3 regions of the Frankia casuarinae genome follow, and region 3 is predicted to be linked to each of the others. Evidence: predicted binding sites of a transcription regulator. Region 3 holds the regulator's gene; each other region holds the start of a gene.

Region 1 (6,018 bases), 1.2 Mb from region 3:
CGTGTGCGGGTCCGGGTCGAGCAGCCCGGCCCGGTCGAGCTCGCCGAGGATCGCGGGGATGCCGCCCGCCCGGTGGACGTCCTCCATGTAGTAACGGGTGGAGCTCGGCGCCACCTTGCACAGGCAGGGGACGGTGCGGGAGATCTGGTCGATGTCGGCGAGGGTGACGTCAACGCCGGCCTCGACGGCGGCGGCCAACAGATGCAGCACGGTGTTCGTCGAGCCGCCCATCGCCACGTCGACCGCGAAGGCGTTACGGAAGGCGGCGGCGGTCGCGATCGACCGGGGCAGGACCGCCTCGTCGTCCTTCTCGTAATAGCGCCGCGCCAGGTCGACCACGAGGCGCCCGGCCTCGACGAACAGCTCACGGCGGGCGGCGGCGGTGGCCAGGGTCGACCCGTTGCCGGGCAGGGACAGCCCGATCGCCTCGGTCAGGCAGTTCATCGAGTTCGCCGTGAACATGCCGGAGCAGGATCCACACGTCGGGCAGGCCGAACGCTCGATCGTCGACAGGTCGCCGTCCGAGACGTCCGGGTTGACCGCCGCCGACATCGCGGTGATGAGGTCCAGCCTGGACCGAGCCGTGCCGCCGGAGATGACCGCGTTGCCCGACTCCATCGCTCCGCCGGAGACGAACACGGTCGGGATGTTCAGCCGCAGTGCCGCGAGCAGCATCCCCGGGGTGATCTTGTCGCAGTTGGAGATGCAGACCAGGGCGTCGGCGCAGTGGGCGTTCACCATGTACTCGACGCTGTCGGCGATGAGCTCGCGGGACGGCAGCGAGTAGAGCATCCCGCCATGCCCCATCGCGATGCCGTCGTCCACGGCAATGGTGTTGAACTCGCGCGCCACCCCACCGGCCTCGGCCACCGCCCCGGCCACCAGCGAGCCAAGGTTACGCAAGTGCACATGCCCCGGGACGAACTCGGTGAAGCTGTTAGCCACGGCGACGATCGGCTTGCCAAAGTCGTCGTCGGTCATCCCGGTCGCGCGCCACAGGGCGCGGGCGCCGGCCATGTTCCGGCCGTGGGTGGTGGTGCGGGAGCGCAGGGCGGGCATCTCGACCTCGAAGATCAATTCAGTGGCACTGCTGGCGGGGACCGCCGGCACTGACAGACGATGACACGACGGTACGCCACCGCCCGGACGGGTCCAGCCTGCCGTGTCGCGCCGCCCGGCCCGCCGGGCGGCGAACGACGAGCGACGGAATCAGGCGCCAGAGACCAGGAACCGGACCAGAAATCAAGAACCCGTGATCAGGAATCAGGGTCCGCCTCGGCCGGTGGCGGGGACGGGGGCGCGCCGGGTGGTAGGCCCCCCGGTCTGGGCCCGCTGGGCGGAACGGCCCAGGGGTAGCCGGCGATCCGCCGACCGGCCCCGCGACCGCCGTCCGGTGCCGCCCGATGACCCGCGGGCCCAGACTGATACCCCGGCTGACCGGGATCACCCGCCCCGCCTGCCGGGTCGTCTTCTCCCCCGCCCGGACCGTCTTCTCCCCCGCCCGGACCGTCTCCTCCCCCGCCCGGGCGGGGCTGATCCGGCTGCGTAAGCGAATATCCGGCGGTCTCGGGATACCCGGATGGACCTCTCGCGACCGGCCCGGCCTGCGGCATGGGGGGGTACGGGTGGCCGGGCTGATGCGGATAACCCGGCTGCACCGGCGGGCCGGGGTAACCCGGCTGCACCGGCGGGCCAGGGTAACCCTGCTGGACCGGCTGGACCGGGCCACCACGTCGCCTGCTCGCCACCTGCCGCGTGCCCAGTGGCCGATGCCGGCGCCACTGCCGCCGAACAGCCCAGAGGAGGGCCAGGGATGCGACGGCGCCGGCCGCCGGCGCGACGTCGTGGCCGGCGTCCAGCACCAGCAGGTAGAGGGCCATCAGCCCGCTGAAGACGTAGCCGGTGACGAAGAACGCGAAGGGCCGCAGGTTCAGCCGGCTCACCACATCCGTGTTCCGGAGCAGGATCGCCGGCACCAGCCAGATGAGGAAACCGAAGAAGAGCGCCGTAAGCGGCGCGAAAAACAGGTACCCGAGGAACGCTGCCATGATCAGAGGTCCGGCGGTCGTCGAGGGTCAGGCCGGGCCGGGAGCGGCGGGGACGTCTGCGCTGTGCGCCACCGTCGGGGTGCCGTCGAAGTACGGGCCGAGGGCGGCACGCCAGCGGACAAACCGCTCCGACTCCCGGAAGTTCGTCAGATGGGCGTCCAGGCTGTCCCACTCGACGAGCAGCACGAAACTCGACGGTGACTCGACCCCGCGGGTCATCCGCGCGGAACGACAGCCCGGCGTGCCGACGAGCTCCGCACGCACCCCGTGATACGCGGCGACGAAATCGTCCTCGCTGCCCGGTTTGATGTCGAACCGGGCAACTTCGAGGACCGCCCCGGCGGGCCGCCCGCCGTCCCGCCTCTCACTCGCCATGGATGATCCTGAAACTCATACCGCCCAGTCTGGCAGCATCGGGAGATCTGCGGTCCGCCAACATGAACCATGACCACGCCAAACACACCCGGGCACCCACCCGGGCCGCTGGCGGGCCGCTGGCGCTCTCCACCCGTGGGCCTCGTCCCGCTCCCGGGCCGAGAATTCAGTTCGCCATGTCGACGAACCGTGAGTAATGACCCTGGAAGGCGACGGTGACGGTGCCAGTCGGCCCGTTGCGGTGCTTGGCGATGATGAGGTCCGCCTCGCCGGCGCGCGCCGACTCCTTCTCGACCGTGTCCTCCCGGTACAGCAGGATCACCGCGTCGGCGTCCTGCTCCAGGCTTCCGGACTCGCGCAGGTCGGAGACCTGGGGACGCTTGTCGGCCCGCTGCTCGGAGGCGCGGTTGAGCTGGGAGATGGCGACCACCGGAACGTCGAGCTCCTTGGCGAGCAGCTTCAGCGACCGCGAGATCTCGCTGACCTCCTGCTGACGGTTCTCCACCTTCTTGGGCGACGACATCAGCTGCAGGTAGTCGAGGATCACCAGACGCAGCTCGTTACGCTGCTTCAACCGCCGGGCCTTCGCCCGGACCTCCATCATCGTCAGGTGCGGGCTGTCGTCGATGAACAGCGGGGCCTCCGCGACCTCGCCTATCCGGCGGGCCAGGCGACCCCAGTCGTCGTCGGTGAGCCGGCCCGTGCGGATGTTCTGCAGGGACACCCGCGCCTCGGCGGACAACAGCCGCATGGTGATCTCCATGCGGCTCATCTCCAGCGAAAAGATGACCGACGCCATCCCGTTCTTGATCGACGCCGCCCGGGCGAAGTCCAGGCCGAGGGTCGACTTGCCCACGGCCGGCCTGGCCGCGACGATCCACAGCTGGCCGCCGTGCAGGCCGTTGGTCAGCTCGTCGAGGTCGACGAAACCGGTGGGCACCCCGGTCAGCGAACCGTCGTGCCCCTGGATGGACTCGATCTCCTCCAACGCCGGGTTGAGCAGCTCCCCCAGCGGCAGGTAGTCCTCGTTCGTCCGGCGCTCGGTCACCTCGTACACGGCCGCCTGGGCGCGGTCGACGACGTCGCTGACGTCCGGAGCCGCGCCGTAGGCGAGCTGCACGATGCGGGTGCCGGCCTCCGCGAGGCGGCGCAGGACCGCCTTCTCCGCGACGATACGGGCGTAGTACCCGGCGTTGGCCGCAGTGGGCACGCTCGAGATGAGGGTGTGCATGTAGGCCGGACCGCCCACCCGTTCGAGCAGATCTCGGCGGCTGAGCTCGGCGGCGACGCTGATGACGTCCGCAGGCTCCCCCCGGCCGTAGAGATCGCCGATGACCTCGTACACGAGGCCGTGCGCGGGACGGTAAAAGTCACCCGTCCGCAGGACCTCGACGACGTCGGCGATGGCGTCTTTCGACAGCAGCATGCCGCCGAGCACACTCTGCTCAGCGGGCAGGTCGTGCGGGGGAGTCCGGTCGAACTCTGCACTCCCACCGGAACCACGCGAGATCTCGGTGACGCTCACGACGCACCCTCCCGGGACTCCCGTAGACCCGTATTCGAACGTATGTTCGTACAGATCGGAACCGCTGTCAACGACCGCTCCGCCCCCGACCGGCCGGGGCTTCCAGCAGGGACCGAACGGGCGGCGCCCGGTGAGCCTCTCGCCGGGCGCCGCCCGCGTCACCGAAGGAGGCCTGGCCCGATCAGGCTAGAAGTACCTTCCTCGGCCTGGAGGGTCCGACCTTACGGACCGGCGGGCACACCCACCAAAAAGTTATCCACAGGCCCTTGTGGAAAAGCTGTGGGCAACCGGCCGAAACCTGGGGAGGACATCGGGACGGAAATCGGAAACCTGTGGACACCCGAGACCACAACCTCGACGAAACCTAGCTGGCAGGCGCCTGCATCCCGAGTGCCCTGTGGATGAGAAAAAGTTTCGGATCTGGTCGTCGCCCCTTGCCCCACACACAACGAACTCCCCTGGCCGACCACCTGAGACGGTCGGCCAGGGGAGCCCGTACAGCGAGCGCGGCGGTACAGCGGGAGAAACGGCGGATGCCACCCCGTCAGACCCGCCTGACCTCGGGCCCATCCGGCCGCGATCAGGCCCGCCCTGCCCTGGTCAGACCTGATCAGGCCTGCGTGACCTGGAGCTTCACGGTCGCGGTCACCTCGGGATGCAGATGCACGGCGACGGTGTAGGCGCCCAGGGACTTGATCGGCGTGGTGAGCTCGACGCGGCGCCGGTCGAGCTCGGGGCCACCCGCGGCGGTCACCGCCTCCACCACATCGGCCGCCGTCACGGAACCGAACAGGCGGCCTTCCTTGCCCGCCCGGCTGGTCAGCTCGACCTTGAGGCCACCGAGCTGACCGGCGATCTCCTGAGCGTGCCCGAGATCGCGAACCGCGCGGGCCGACCGGGCCCGCTTGATCTGCTCGACCTGACGCTCCGCGCCCTTGGTCGCGAGGATCGCGTACCGGCGGGGCACGAGGTAGTTACGCCCGTACCCGTTCGCGACCTCCACGATGTCACCCGGACTGCCGAGACCGGGGACCTCCTGGGTCAGGATGAGCTTCATTGCCACCCCCTACCGGGCCGAGGCGGTGTAGGGCAGCAGCGCCATCTCGCGGCTGTTCTTCACCGCCGTCGCCACGTCGCGCTGGTGCTGGCTGCAGTTACCGCTCACCCGACGGGCCCGGATCTTACCCCGGTCGGAGATGTACTTGCGCAGCAGCGAAGTGTCCTTGAAGTCGATGTAGTCGACCTTGTCCTTGCAGAAAACGCAAACCTTCTTCTTGGGCTTGCGCACGGCCGCCTTGGCCATGGGTGTGCTCCTACCTCGTTGTGTCGTTCGCGAGGACGACGACCGGCCGCTCAAAACGGTGGCTCGTCGGAGTAGCCGCCGGCCGGTTGCGACCAGGGGTCATCGATGGGTGCTCCACCACCACTACCGCCGCCGTAGCCGCCGCCGGCCGGAACGCCCGCGGGAACACCGGCAGGTGCGCCGGGGGGCGCGCCGGCAGGCGCGCCGTAGCCGCCTCCGCCCCCGTAACCGCCGCCACCACCGCCACGCGCGGCCTTGACGACCTTGGCGGTGGCGTAGCGCAGGCTCGGACCGATCTCGTCGACGTCGAGCTCGATCACGGTGCGCTTCTCACCCTCGCGGGTCTCGAACGACCGCTGCTTGAGGCGGCCGGTGACGATGACCCGAGCGCCCTTCTGCAGCGACTCGGCGACGTGCTCCGCCGCCTGGCGCCAGATGGAGCAGCGCAGGAACAGCGCCTCGCCGTCCTTCCACTCGTTGGTCTGGCGGTCGAGGGTGCGCGGCGTGGATGCGACGGTGAAGCTGGCGACCGCGGCACCGTTCGGGGTAAACCTCAGTTCGGGGTCGTTGGCTAGGTTGCCGACGACGGTGATGACGGTTTCACCGGCCATGGGCACTCTCCCGGAGATCGGCGGCCCACGACGGCACGGGGACTGCCGTCGCCGCGGACCGGATCATGCCGCCGCCCGGCGGCTCTGACGTGGCTTCTTCGGCTCTGGAAGCCGGATGACCTTGGTGCGCATGACCGACTCGTTGAGGACGAGCTG
Region 2 (6,018 bases), 2.2 Mb from region 3:
GTTCCGTGAGCAAGCGGTACCCGAACGGCGACCGGCCGGCGCTGGTCGATGTCACCGCGGAGATCGGTGTCGGTGAGTTCGTCTTCCTCGTGGGTCCGTCCGGATCGGGTAAGACCACATTGCTGCGATTGCTGCTGCGGGAGGAACGAGCGACGTCCGGCCGGGTGCTGGTGGCTGGCCGTGACGTCGCGCGGATCCCGGACCGCGGGGTGCCCCAGTTGCGCCGGCTGGTCGGCTGTGTCTTCCAGGACTTTCGCCTGCTACCGAATCGGACCGTAACGGCGAACATCGCGTTCGCCCTCGACGTGGTCGGCCGTCCTCGGCATGTCGTGCGCAGCGTCGTGCCGGAGGCACTCGACCTGGTCGGCCTCGCGGAGAAGGCGGACCGGTATCCCGACGAACTCTCCGGAGGCGAACAGCAGCGGGTCGCGATCGCCCGGGCGTTCGTTGGCCGTCCACGGATCCTGCTGGCCGACGAGCCGACCGGCAACCTCGATCCGAACACCAGCATCGAGATCGTGAACCTGCTCGACACTGTTCATCAGGCCGGCACCACCGTCGTGATGGCCACCCACAACGCGTCGCTCGTCAACGCGATGCGCCGCCGGGTGCTCGAGCTGAGCGACGGCGCGCTGATCCGGGACGAGGCTCGCGGACGTTACAACCAGGATGATCTGGCGGTGCCGATGATTCCCCGGCCCCGGCCCAGGGTGCCGGCCGACCGGGTCCGCTGATGCGACCGGGTCTGCTGGCGTCGCTGCTGTGGACGGGCCTGCGCCGCAACCTGGCGATGACCTGTGCCATGATCATAACTGTCACGATCTGCCTGGCGTTGCTGGGGTCGGGCCTGCTCCTGCGGGCGCAGGTGCACACCATCGACGACTTCCTGCTCGACCAGATCGAGGTCGTCGTTGATCTCTCCGATGGCATCACCCCGGGCGAGCGGTCTGCCCTCGATGCCGAGATCGCGGCGGATCCACTGGTCGCCGACGTGCGGTACGAAAGCAAACAGCAGGTGTACGACCGTTTCCGCCGGGACTTCCGTGGATCGCCCGACGTCCTCGCCGGTGTCGGACCCGACGACCTGCCCGCGGCGCTACGACTCACGCTTACCGATCCGCGAGCGGCCCGCGACATCGTCGTCACCTACACCGGCCTCGACGGGGTGGAAGCTGTTCGCGACCAGCGCGGCCTGCTTGACCCGTTGTACCGGTTCCTCGACGCCTTCACAGCGGGCGCTTTCGCCCTCGCCGGCGTGCAGGCCCTGGCGTCCTTCGCCCTCATCTACACGATGATCCGGATCTCGGCGCACGCCCGGCGACGGGAGACTTCGATCATGAAGATGGTCGGTGCTTCCAACGGAACAATCCGGGCTCCGTTCGTCTTGGAGATCGCGGCGGTGGGGCTGGTTGGCGGGCTGCTCGCCACGGGCGTGCTTGCGTTGGCGAAGATCTACCTGGTGGACGGCCGGTTCGCGAAGCAGACGATGTTCCCCCTGTTCGGTTGGTCGGCGGTCTGGGAGACCGCGGCCGTCGTGCTGGGGGTCGGTGTGCTCGCCGCCGCCGTGATGGCTTCGGTGGCGCTCCGCCGTCATCTGCGGGTCTGAGGCGTCATCCGTCGCTCGGCCCCGGTTCGCTTCGATTCGAACTGGACATCATCCTCGATGAATACTTCCTTGAGATAATCTTCGGGTGACACCTCATATTGGCGTCCCTCCGGGCTCGTCCAGGTGAAATGTCCAGGCCTGGGCTGGCACACGGACCATCCCTTCTGCGTGGATTGATCGGGAGATGATGTGCCCGGCCGCCCCGGTCTTCTCGTAGCTCCTTGCTTGGCGTCACGCCTAGGCCGCTTTTCACCCGAGTGTTTCAGCCGGTGATGCCTCCGGCATTTTGGCCCGAGGTTCCGCTCGCTCGTCTGGCCACCTCGACGATGCGGCCTGGTATGATCAAGATCGCAGTGAATGGAAGGCTGCTCGCATCCCGGAAAGACACATGTAGGGTTTCGAGTTCGAACATGACGAGCCAGGGCGGCCGAGGGAAAGCGACGCCGGCTGACCTCCAGAACTCGTCCTTCCGGCGGATCCATCAGTATCCGCCGCCATGTGCATCGGGGGTTCTCGGCCATCTCGCGAACGAGTCCGGCCGGTATCGGGCCATAACCGGGAAGTTCCGCCGGCCGTTCCGACATACCCAGCAGACAGGAAGCCGACACGACCACCTGCATCTCGATACTGACACGGTCACGATCCCGCCCCATCAGCAGGTCGTAGAAAACGTCGGCCCGACGCTGCTCGAGCCCGCGACCGTCCTGCGCACCGCCCGCTCTCCTCGCCAGAAGGTCCACTCGTCGAAACGCCGCGAGCATGCGGTCCGCCGGAAGCGAGGCCGAGATGCGGCCCATACCATCCGGCTCGGCCCGCACTGTCACCCGACGCGCCTTCGTCGCCCTGCGGCGACGCTGTTCCGCGCCCTGAGGGTCTACCAGCACCACACGCCGTCGAACGGCGGCCGCGAACGCTGCGTGGCTCGGCCGCCCACCCCGGCGCAGAACCGTCTCCGCCACGTCCGCGGCCTGGTCGTCCGACAGGTTGGCCGTCAGTCGTTCCAGCACGGTCAGCCGCTGGGAATCTAGCTCACCATGTTCCAGAGCAGTCAGCGCTGCCGGCATGCGGCGGACGACGCCGACCGCGAAACCCAACTGTTTGTTTCCCGCCGCTGATGACATTCTCAGCTCGGCGGCCAGTTCGTCTCCCGCGAACTCGTGAAATCCCCTGGCAACCCCGCTCTCATCCTCTTCCGTGGGCGGCCGTAGCTGCGCGAACCTCGCTCTCACGAGCAGCCGTGCCGCCTCCCAGCGCGCGATCTCCCGACCGATCTCCACATCTGCCCGGAGGCATCCGTCCGCGTCGAGTTCAGCTACACGATGACCATAAACCATCGATGAGTCCAGATGACGGGAAAGAGAACCACGGTCGTCGACTCCGGTGTCGCGGGGGCCCAGGGCCTCTGCTTCCTCGCGCGGGCTGGACTCGCCTGAACTGGACTCGCCCGGACTGGACTGTGAGCCGGGCCGAAGCGATGAACCGGGTCTGGTCACTGGATGCATCATGCCGCCTGTCATGGGCGCGTAGAGGGAGCGGTTGGATCTGCCGGCAGGAATCGCCGCCGATCCGCCTGAACACTCTGGTCATCGAACGTGTGTTCGAGTATAGTACTCGCTGGCACCGTTCATCAAGTCCATCGTCATCAAGTCCATCGTCTCGACGGCCGAGCAAGCTCGACAGCCGAGCAAGGAGGTGGAAGGTGCTGAACGCCCAGGTCGCGCCGCCGCGGCGGCTCCTCCGCGGGGCGCGCTGACGGCGCTCGTCGCCCTACGGAGCGCTCGGCGACGTCACCCGGGCCACGTCGGCGACCGACGATGGCGCTCACATGATCGATACCATGGGTGTCCTCGCGGTGGAGCCGGCGTGTCACCGACGCGGGAGGCAGGACGTAGGTTCGGAGAAGATTTCGCGAACGGTGTGGGAAGAGGGACAGGACAGTGCCGAGGGAGACGGGGCGCAGACTGATCGCGCAGAACAAGCGCGCCCGGCATGACTACGACATCCTCGACACCTACGAGGCTGGGCTGGTGCTCCGTGGCACCGAGGTGAAGGCGCTGCGGGCCGGGCGGGCCTCGCTCGTCGACGGGTTCGCCCAGATCAGCGATGGTGAGATCTGGCTGCACAACGTGCACATCCCCGAGTACACCGAGGGGACCTGGACGAACCACGCTCCCCGCCGCAAGCGCAAGATGCTGCTGCACCGGGCGGAGATCGAAAAGCTGGTCGGTAAGACCCAGGAGGGTGGGCTCACGCTGGTCCCGCTCTCGCTCTACTGGAAGGACGGGCGGGCGAAGATCGAAATTGCGCTGGCGCGTGGCCGCAAGTCCTACGACAAACGGCACGCGATCGCGGAGCGGGACGCGGCCCGGGAGATCGGCCGGGCGATGGGCCGCCGAGCCAAGGGGCGCTACCTCTGATAGCCAGCCGTCCATGACACCGTCCGTGGTGCCGCCGATGTTCCTGTCGACGTTTCTGTCGATGTTCCCGTCGTCGTTATTTCGTCGTCGTGCCGCGGATTCGCCGGTTCCGGCAGCATCCGGGTCGCCGTGACCGCCTCCGACGGCGACCGGCTGGCGCAGTTCGAGGCCCTGCTGAGCGCCCAGGGTAAGGCGGTGCTGGCGGCGGCGGTCGCGGCATTTGCCGAGGATGAGCGTGCCGGTGGAGGCGCGGCCCGGGAACTGGCTGTCGGTGCCCGCCTGCGCGCCGAGGGCGTGTCCCCCGCGCTCCTCGCCGCCGCGTTCACTCAGGCGGAGCTGAGGCGGCGCGCGATGGTCAAGTTTGCTCGGGCCGATCGGATGTTCTTCACCCGAGCCGGGTTGGAACAAGCGTCCTCGCAGGCGGCGGCCGAGCATCGGGCCGCGCGGTTCGCCGGTCTGTGCCGGCTCGCCGACCTGTGCACGGGGATCGGCGGGGACGCGTTGGCCCTCGCGCGGGGCCGGGAGATCATGCTCGTCGACCGGGATCCGGTTCATCTGCGGATGGCCGCGCTCAACGTCGCCGTCCACGCGGTCGAGGGCACGACGGTGCTGCCCACGACGGTGCTGCCCACGACCGCGCCGCCCACGGGATCGACCGTGCCGACGGGATGCCTCGAGACGCGCCTGTCCGACGTGCGGGAGGTGGACCTCTCCGGATGCGACGCCGTGTTCGTCGATCCGGCCCGGCGTGCCGGCGACCGTCGGTTGGTGTCGCGGGCGAGCGAGCCGCCGCTGGCCTGGTGCTTCGGGCTTGCCGACAAGGTTGCGGCCGTCGCGGTGAAGGCCGCGCCAGGGCTGGCGACGGAGCTGGTTCCCCCCGGCTGGGAGATCGAGTTCGTGGCCGACGGACGGGATCTCAAGGAGGCCGTACTGTTTTCACCGGCCCTCGCGACCGCCCCGCGTCGCGCCACTGTGCTGCCCGGGCCGGGCGGCTCGGCGTCCCTGCGGGCCAGGGGAGCGCCGGTGAGCCTCACCGGGACCCCGGATCCAGTCGTCCCGGCGGATACAGGTCGGGCGGGTCGGGTGGGTCGGGTGGGTCGGGTCGGCGAGCTAGCCGGTCGGGTAGCGGCTCCGGGCCGGTTCCTCCACGATCCGAGCCCGGCGGTCACTCGGGCGGGCCTGATCGGCGAGCTCGGGCGGCGCCTCGGAGCCTGGCAGATTGATCCGATGATCGCCTTCCTGACCTCCGACGAGGCAGTGACGACCCCCTTCGCCCGCCTGCTGTGCATCGAGGCCGAGCTGCCCTTCGACGTGCGCCGGATCGCGGACCTGTTGCGGTCTCGTGAGATCGGGTCGCTGGACGTCCGGCGACGCGGTCTCGCCGGCGACGTCGAGGAGATCCGTCGCCGGTTGCTACCCCGCCGTCGTGATCTGATTCCCGGTGGACCGGCCGTCACCGTGGTGATGACGAGGCTGCGTGGAGCTCCCTGGGCCTTCGTCTGCACCCCGGTATCGGATGTCGGGGGTATCGGATGTCGGGGCGGTGGCGACCGACTCTCATGACCGACCGACTCTCATGACCGACCGATCCCGGTGGACGCCATCGGGGGCGAAACAGGAGTGACGTTCATGCGTGTTGCCTTCGTCGGACTGGGCACGATGGGATTTCCCATGGCCGGTCACCTGGTTCGGGCCGGGTTCTCCACCACCGCGTTCAATCGCACGGCCGCGACCGCGGCACGCTGGGCCGAGGAACATTCCGGCCGGATCGCGCCGTCGCCCGCCGCCGCGGCGACCGAGGTCGACGTCGTCTGCCTCTGCGTCGGTGCCGATGACGACGTCCGCGAGGTCGTCCTCGGTGCCGACGGGGTGCTGGGAGCGCTTCGGCCCGGTGCGATCATCGTCGATCACACGACGACCTCCGCGGAACTCGCGGAGGAGATCGCGGCGCGCACCGCCGAGGTCGGCGTCGGTTTCGTCGATGCCCCGGTCTCC
Region 3 (6,018 bases):
TGACCGCTGGATCTTCAACCCACTCGCTTTCGCCGCTGACCTGCTCGGCTTCGTGCCGCGGCTGTCGGTCATGACGCTCCTCGTCTTCACTCGTCAGCTTCAACCTTCAACAATGTGTTGTGGGCATCCCCGCCCCAGGCCGCAGCCAGTGGACGTCGGGACGGTGCGGGGCCGGACCTCGACGCACGGCGGTGCCCGCGGGGACGAGCACGCGCACGGCAAACACACGCACGGCGAACGGCACCAGCCAGGTCGAGCCGGGCCGCATGCGTGCCGTCCGGGAGGTCCGCGGTCCTCGCACGGCCGCGACGCGGGATGTCACCCGTCGCCGGCGGGACCGGGCCGGCACGGCGAGCCAGGGCGATGTATGACGCTTTCGGTCGAGCGGTCCCGGCCCTACCTGCTATGCACCTGCTGGGTGCCGATCACCGGCGAGACATCGACGGCGCCACGCGGGACCGGTCGTGCTGGTCCATCCCGCGTGGTGGGAGGTCCGGCGGCCTCGGAGCGCAACGCGGCGATCGCGGACTCGAAGTCAGTCAACGACTCGAAGGCCAGGTACACCGAGGCGAAGCGGAGATAAGCCACCTCGTCGAGCTCACGGAGCGGACCGAGGATCGCCCGGCCGATCGCCTCCGCGGGCACCTCCGCCGACCCCGACGAGCGGACGGCGTCCTCTACCCGCTGCGCCAGAAGCGCGAGATCATCATCCCGCACCGGCCGGCCCTGGCAGGCCTTGCGGACACCGGCGATGACCTTGGCCCGGCTGAACGGCTCGGCCGCCCCACTGCGCTTGCGAACCTGAAGGGACGCCTCCTCCATCGTAGTGAACCGGCGACCGCAGGACAGGCAGGACCGCCTGCGGCGGATCGCCGAACCCTCCTCGGCCTCCCGACTGTCAACGACGCGACTGTCCGGATGCCGGCAGAACGGGCACCGCACGCGCTACGCCTCCTTCGCCCGCGCCGGAGCCGACCGCCCCGGACCGGGGATGAGGGACACCGTTGAGGACCCGGCATCCACGCCGGACAGACCACCTTGTGGATGGACCGCCAGCTCCCCGCGGAAGACCTGTGGAACAACCTGTGGATGACTTACACCCCGGTAAGCACCAGATGTTGTGTCCAAGGTAGCGCACGGCCCCAGAGATGAGGACAGCACCCCCGTATGGTCCGTGTGGTCCGCATCGCACGTGGCACCGCACGTGGACGAAAGACGACGGTGCGCGAGAACCCTGCGCCGAGACACTCGTGGACCCGGGAAGCCGGGCGTCAGGGAAGGAGTAACGACTGGCCCGGGGCGATCAGTGGTGACCGCAGGTGGTTCAGCCGCATCAGCCGGTCCACCATGACCCGGGTGTCGGCGCTCTCGTCGAGCGCCACTGCCACCTCCCACAGCGTCTCCCCCGGCATGACCAGATGGTGCCGCGGCGCCTCCGCGGTATCCGGCCCGGCAATCGACACCCCAGGCATGATCATGATTGCTACCGCCACGACGACCGCCACGACGATCGATACCACCACCACCCGACCCCGCCGGGTCAGCCGGAGCGGCGGGGGTGCGGGCGGGCGACCCGGCGGCCGATGACCCACCCGGTCCCTGGCCATCGACAGGTCGACGACCCGCGCCCTGTGTGCGGATCCCACGGCACCCTCCCGTTCCGACGACACCGAACACCGAAGATCGAACCTTCGTTCGATCGAACGCGTGGTCGATTGTCGCATCGGGAACCGGAAACCGCCAGGGACACGCTCGAACAGACGTTTGAGATTCTGCGACCCGCCGGTTACCGTCGAGTCGGTCGGGTGTGAACCGGGCGGTTTCCCCCGGTCACGGACGGCGGCGAGTCGGTGGGTGACCGCTTCCGGAGCGGGACGGTCCGCCGTGCGGTCGCCGGCCGGCCGGTGGCCGCACGGCGGAAGAAAAACGCGACGAGGAGAGCGGTAAGCGATGACTAGCCAAGGCAGGGGTACGCGCCGGGGCGGAACCCGCGGCAACGTGCGAGCCTTTCCCGAAGGCCCCACGGACGCGGGCCTGACCCCCCGGCAGCGCAGGGTGCTGGAGGTCATCCGGGCCGCGGTGGAGCGGCGCGGATATCCGCCCAGCGTGCGGGAGATCGGTGAGGCGGTCGGCCTCACCAGCACCAGTAGTGTGGCTCACCAGCTCAAGGTGCTCGAGGAGAAGGGCTACCTGCGGCGGGACCCGAACCGCCCGAGAGCGATGGAGGTGCTGACCGTCGAGCACCCCCGGCAACGCGCGGATGTGGGCGCGGGCGCGACGACGGTGGCGGGCACGATTCCCATCGTCGGTGAGGCGGCGCCGGGCACCACCGAAGGAAGCAAGTCGGACGCGGCCTACGTGCCGGTGCTGGGCCGGATCGCCGCCGGTGGCCCGATCCTGGCCGAGCAGGCGGTCGAGGACGTCTTCCCGCTACCCAGGGAGATCGTCGGCGAGGGCACTCTGTTCCTGCTCCGGGTCGTCGGCGACTCGATGATCAACGCGGCGATCTGCGACGGTGACTGGGTGGTCGTCCGCCAGCAGCCGGTCGCGGACAACGGGGAGATCGTCGCCGCAATGATCGACGGGGAGGCGACGGTCAAGCGTCTGCGGGTTCGGGACGGCAAGATCTGGCTACATCCGGAGAACTCGGCCTTCGCCGACATCCCCGGTGAGGATGCGACCATCCTCGGCCGGATCGTGGCTGTGCTCCGCAGGGTTTGATGTGGATCGGCCGGCCGCCCGGCGGGCGGCCGGCCGGGTTGCCTCGCGTCTGATCGCTCCTGGGCTCAGGCCCGGTAGGCGTGCAGCTCCGCCGCGAGTCCCGAGGAAACCCGGGCGGACAGCCGGGTACCGGTCTCGGTGTGCTCCATCGTGAGCACCTCGCCGTTCGCGTGCACCCGGGAGACCAAGTCGCCCCGGGTGTAGGGCACGAGCACGCGCATCTCCACGTCGGGATGCGGCACCCGGGCACAGAGCGCGTCGACCAGCGCGGCCAGCCCCTCGCCCGTGCGTGCCGAGACGAACACGGCGTCCGGGGCGAGCTGGCGCAACCCCGCGACGACCGTCGGCTCCACGGCGTCCACCTTGTTGACGACGATCAGCTCGGGAACGCCGCCCGCGTCGATGTCGTTGAGAACCTCGCGCACGGCGGAGATCTGCGCGGCCGGCTCCGGCGATGATCCGTCCACAACGTGCAGGATGAGATCGGCATCGGCGACCTCTTCCAGCGTCGAGCGGAACGCCTCGACGATCTGATGCGGCAGATGCCGGACGAATCCGACGGTGTCGGTCAGGGTGAAGGCCCGGCCGTCCGGCAGGGTCGCCCGCCGCACGGTCGGATCAAGGGTGGCGAACAGCGCGTCCTCGACCAGGACACCCGCGCCGGTCAGCCGGTTGAGCAGCGACGACTTACCGGCGTTGGTGTAACCGGCGATCGCCACGCTGGGGACCTCACCCCGCCGCCGGGCGGAACGCTTGGTCTCCCGCACGGTCGTCATCGCGGCGAGCTCGCGGCGCAACCGCGCCATCCTGGCCCGCAGCCGCCGACGATCGGTCTCGATCTTCGTCTCACCGGGACCACGGGTACCGATGGGCGCCCGGCCGCCGCCACTGGCCGCGGCCCGCGACATCGACTCACCCCACCCACGCAGCCGGGGCAGCATGTACTGCAACTGCGCGAGCTCGACCTGGGCCTTGCCCTCGCGAGAGGTCGCGTGCTGGGCGAAGATGTCCAGGATGAGGGCCGTCCGGTCGATGACCTTTACTTTGACGACCTCCTCCAGCTGCCGCAGCTGACCCGGGGTGAGCTCGCCATCGCAGACCACCGTGTCCGCGCCGGTCGCCGCGACGACCTCGGCGAGCTCGCGGGCCTTGCCCGAACCGACGTAAGTCGCGGCATCCGGCCGGTCGCGACGCTGCACGAGCGCGTCGAGCACCACCGAACCGGCGGTCGTGGCGAGCGCCGCGAGCTCCGCCATGGAGCTCTCGGCCGACCGCGGGGAACCCGACGTCCATACGCCGATGAGGACGACACGCTCCAGCCGCAGCTGCCGGTACTCGACCTCGGTGACGTCGTCGAGCTCGGTGGCGAGACCGGGAACCCGCCGCAACGCGGCGCGATCCTCCAGGTCGAAACCGTCCCCAGAATCGTCGAAGAAGTTCGGCAGGTAAGACGAATCGGCTTCGGTCAGCTTGATGAGGGATCTGTCGAGAGTGGACGCATCGAAGGCGTCAGCAGGAAGTGTCATACCATCCGTTCTCAACGCGGCCCGCTACCGCACCATTCCGCGATCATTCCGTGCCGCTTGCTCCGGCCGGGCCCCACGACCCGGTGGCCCGAGGAGGATCCGCCGGACCGGAAGACCCTGCCGCACTCGTGGCGCGCCTCCCCCTCGTTTCCCGGCGAATCCCGTCGCCAACCAGGGTCCCACGTCACCACGTCGATCGCGAACCGTTTTGCCGCCCCGCCGACGTAGCCTCTGCGACGTGTACCACGAGTACCACGAAAGACGGGCCCACCGCCTCGCCGCGACGATCTGGGACAGCTCGGGCCGCCCGACTCCCCCTGGACACCCCCCGGACACCACGCGGACGACGGCGGACCGGCATCCGGACCGCACCGGACCCTCGGACCGCACCGAGCGCACCGAGCGCACAGGTGTGGTGGGCAGTCGGCGAGTGTTGCCGGACGGATGCATGGACATCATCTGGAGTTCCGACGCCAATCTGATCGTCGCGGGGCCGGACACGGCGGCGAAGCTGGTGCGCTGGGCACCAGGCGTGCGGCACGTCGGGCTCCGCTTCGACTCGGGCTCTGGACCATCCCACCTCGGAGTGGCCGCGGACGAACTGCGCGACCAACGCGTCCCGCTCGCCGACCTGTGGGGCGACGGACCGGCGCAGCGACTCGCCGAGCGGCTCGCCATGGCCGCTGATCCCCTGGTCGCATTCGAGTCGTCGATCGCCGCCCGGCCCGTTCACCCGGCGCTCGTGGACCGGTTGGTTCCCGCCGTTCTGGCGGGTGCCCGCGCCCGGGCGCCTGTGGACGACCTCGCGCGCACAGTCGGGCTGAGCGAACGCCAGCTGCTGCGTCGCTGCCGGCGTGTCTTCGGATATGGCCCGAAGACGCTCGCCAGGATCCTCCGGATGCAGGACGCCCTGCACGCGGCGCGGGCCGGCATCCCGTTCGCGGTCGTGGCGGCCGAGGCCGGCTACGCCGACCAGGCGCACCTCGCCCGGGAGGTACGCGCGCTCGCCGGAGTTCCGCCGACTCACCTCATCCGAAATGTCAACGTTCAGGACGAGCTGGACGTCTCGGTGTCGGATGTCGCGGATGTCGCGGCCGCTACGGGCAGTGGGGCGTAGAGGTCGACGTGGTTGCCGTCTGGATCGAGCACGACCGCGTACCGCTGGCCCCAGAAGGCGTCCCAGGGCGGAAGGTGGCCGGCGTGACCGGCGCCGACGAGGTCGGCGTAGACCTCGTCGACCTCGTCCGGCGTGTCGCAGGCGAAGGCCAGCCCGACCCGCGGCGAGCCGGTACCCGCCGACCAGCGCGGATCAAAGGATCGGATGGTCGCCTCGCTGTCGAACGCGAGGCGCGGACCGCCGGGCAGCTGCACCTCGACGTGCGGCTGGGCGTCGGCCCCGGCGGGCAGGTCGAGGCCGAGCCGGCGGTAGAACGCCAGGGACCGGGCCATATCAGCGACGATCACACCGGTCAGGGTGAACGATGGTGGCATGAGGGCACCGTAGGGCAGGCAGGCGGGCCGGGTCTTGCAGGAAACGGACACCTCACCCGACCGGGTCGTGGGCCTCCGCACGGCGCAGCACGCCGTCGAAGACCAGCTCGGCGGGCCCTCGCAACAGCACGGTCTCCGGCTGCCAGATCACGACCAGGCCGCCGCCGGGCACATCCACCTCGACCTCGACCGGCGCACCCGCCGGCCGGGCACCTCGCCGGGCCGCCCAGGCCACCGCGACCGCGCAGGCACCGGTGCCGCAGGACGCGGTCTCCCCGAC

Evidence for each region. The regulator LexA, encoded in region 3, represses DNA repair genes until DNA is damaged. The targets are predictions, from matches to a motif close to CGAACNNNNGTTCG.
Region 1: dnaB (replicative DNA helicase) is a predicted target of LexA. The motif match lies at 3,984-3,997, and genes of this name have one in related genera.
Region 2: FRANCCI3_RS24055 (HNH endonuclease signature motif containing protein) is a predicted target of LexA. The motif match lies at 3,194-3,207, and genes of this name have one in related genera.

The regions. Positions count from the first base shown of each region.
Region 1 is NC_007777.1:5,390,406-5,396,423, forward strand. Features, by position in the region: gene ilvD (dihydroxy-acid dehydratase) at 1-1,059, opposite strand, end outside; gene FRANCCI3_RS23740 (hypothetical protein) at 1,257-2,048, opposite strand; gene FRANCCI3_RS22855 (antibiotic biosynthesis monooxygenase family protein) at 2,076-2,423, opposite strand; gene dnaB (replicative DNA helicase) at 2,590-3,948, opposite strand; gene rplI (50S ribosomal protein L9) at 4,559-5,005, opposite strand; gene rpsR (30S ribosomal protein S18) at 5,015-5,251, opposite strand; gene FRANCCI3_RS22875 (single-stranded DNA-binding protein) at 5,302-5,862, opposite strand; gene rpsF (30S ribosomal protein S6) at 5,926-6,018, opposite strand, start outside.
Region 2 is NC_007777.1:929,430-935,447, forward strand. Features, by position in the region: gene ftsE (cell division ATP-binding protein FtsE) at 1-734, shown strand, start outside; gene ftsX (permease-like cell division protein FtsX) at 734-1,606, shown strand; gene FRANCCI3_RS24055 (HNH endonuclease signature motif containing protein) at 1,591-3,123, opposite strand; gene smpB (SsrA-binding protein SmpB) at 3,544-4,023, shown strand; gene FRANCCI3_RS04030 (THUMP-like domain-containing protein) at 4,153-5,586, shown strand; gene FRANCCI3_RS04035 (NAD(P)-dependent oxidoreductase) at 5,653-6,018, shown strand, end outside.
Region 3 is NC_007777.1:4,192,279-4,198,296, forward strand. Features, by position in the region: gene FRANCCI3_RS17700 (vitamin B12-dependent ribonucleotide reductase) at 1-72, opposite strand, end outside; gene nrdR (transcriptional regulator NrdR) at 397-942, opposite strand; gene FRANCCI3_RS17710 (LysM peptidoglycan-binding domain-containing protein) at 1,272-1,646, opposite strand; gene lexA (transcriptional repressor LexA) at 1,951-2,721, shown strand; gene hflX (GTPase HflX) at 2,787-4,247, opposite strand; gene FRANCCI3_RS28320 (helix-turn-helix domain-containing protein) at 4,696-5,364, shown strand; gene FRANCCI3_RS17730 (VOC family protein) at 5,295-5,738, opposite strand; gene dapF (diaminopimelate epimerase) at 5,791-6,018, opposite strand, start outside.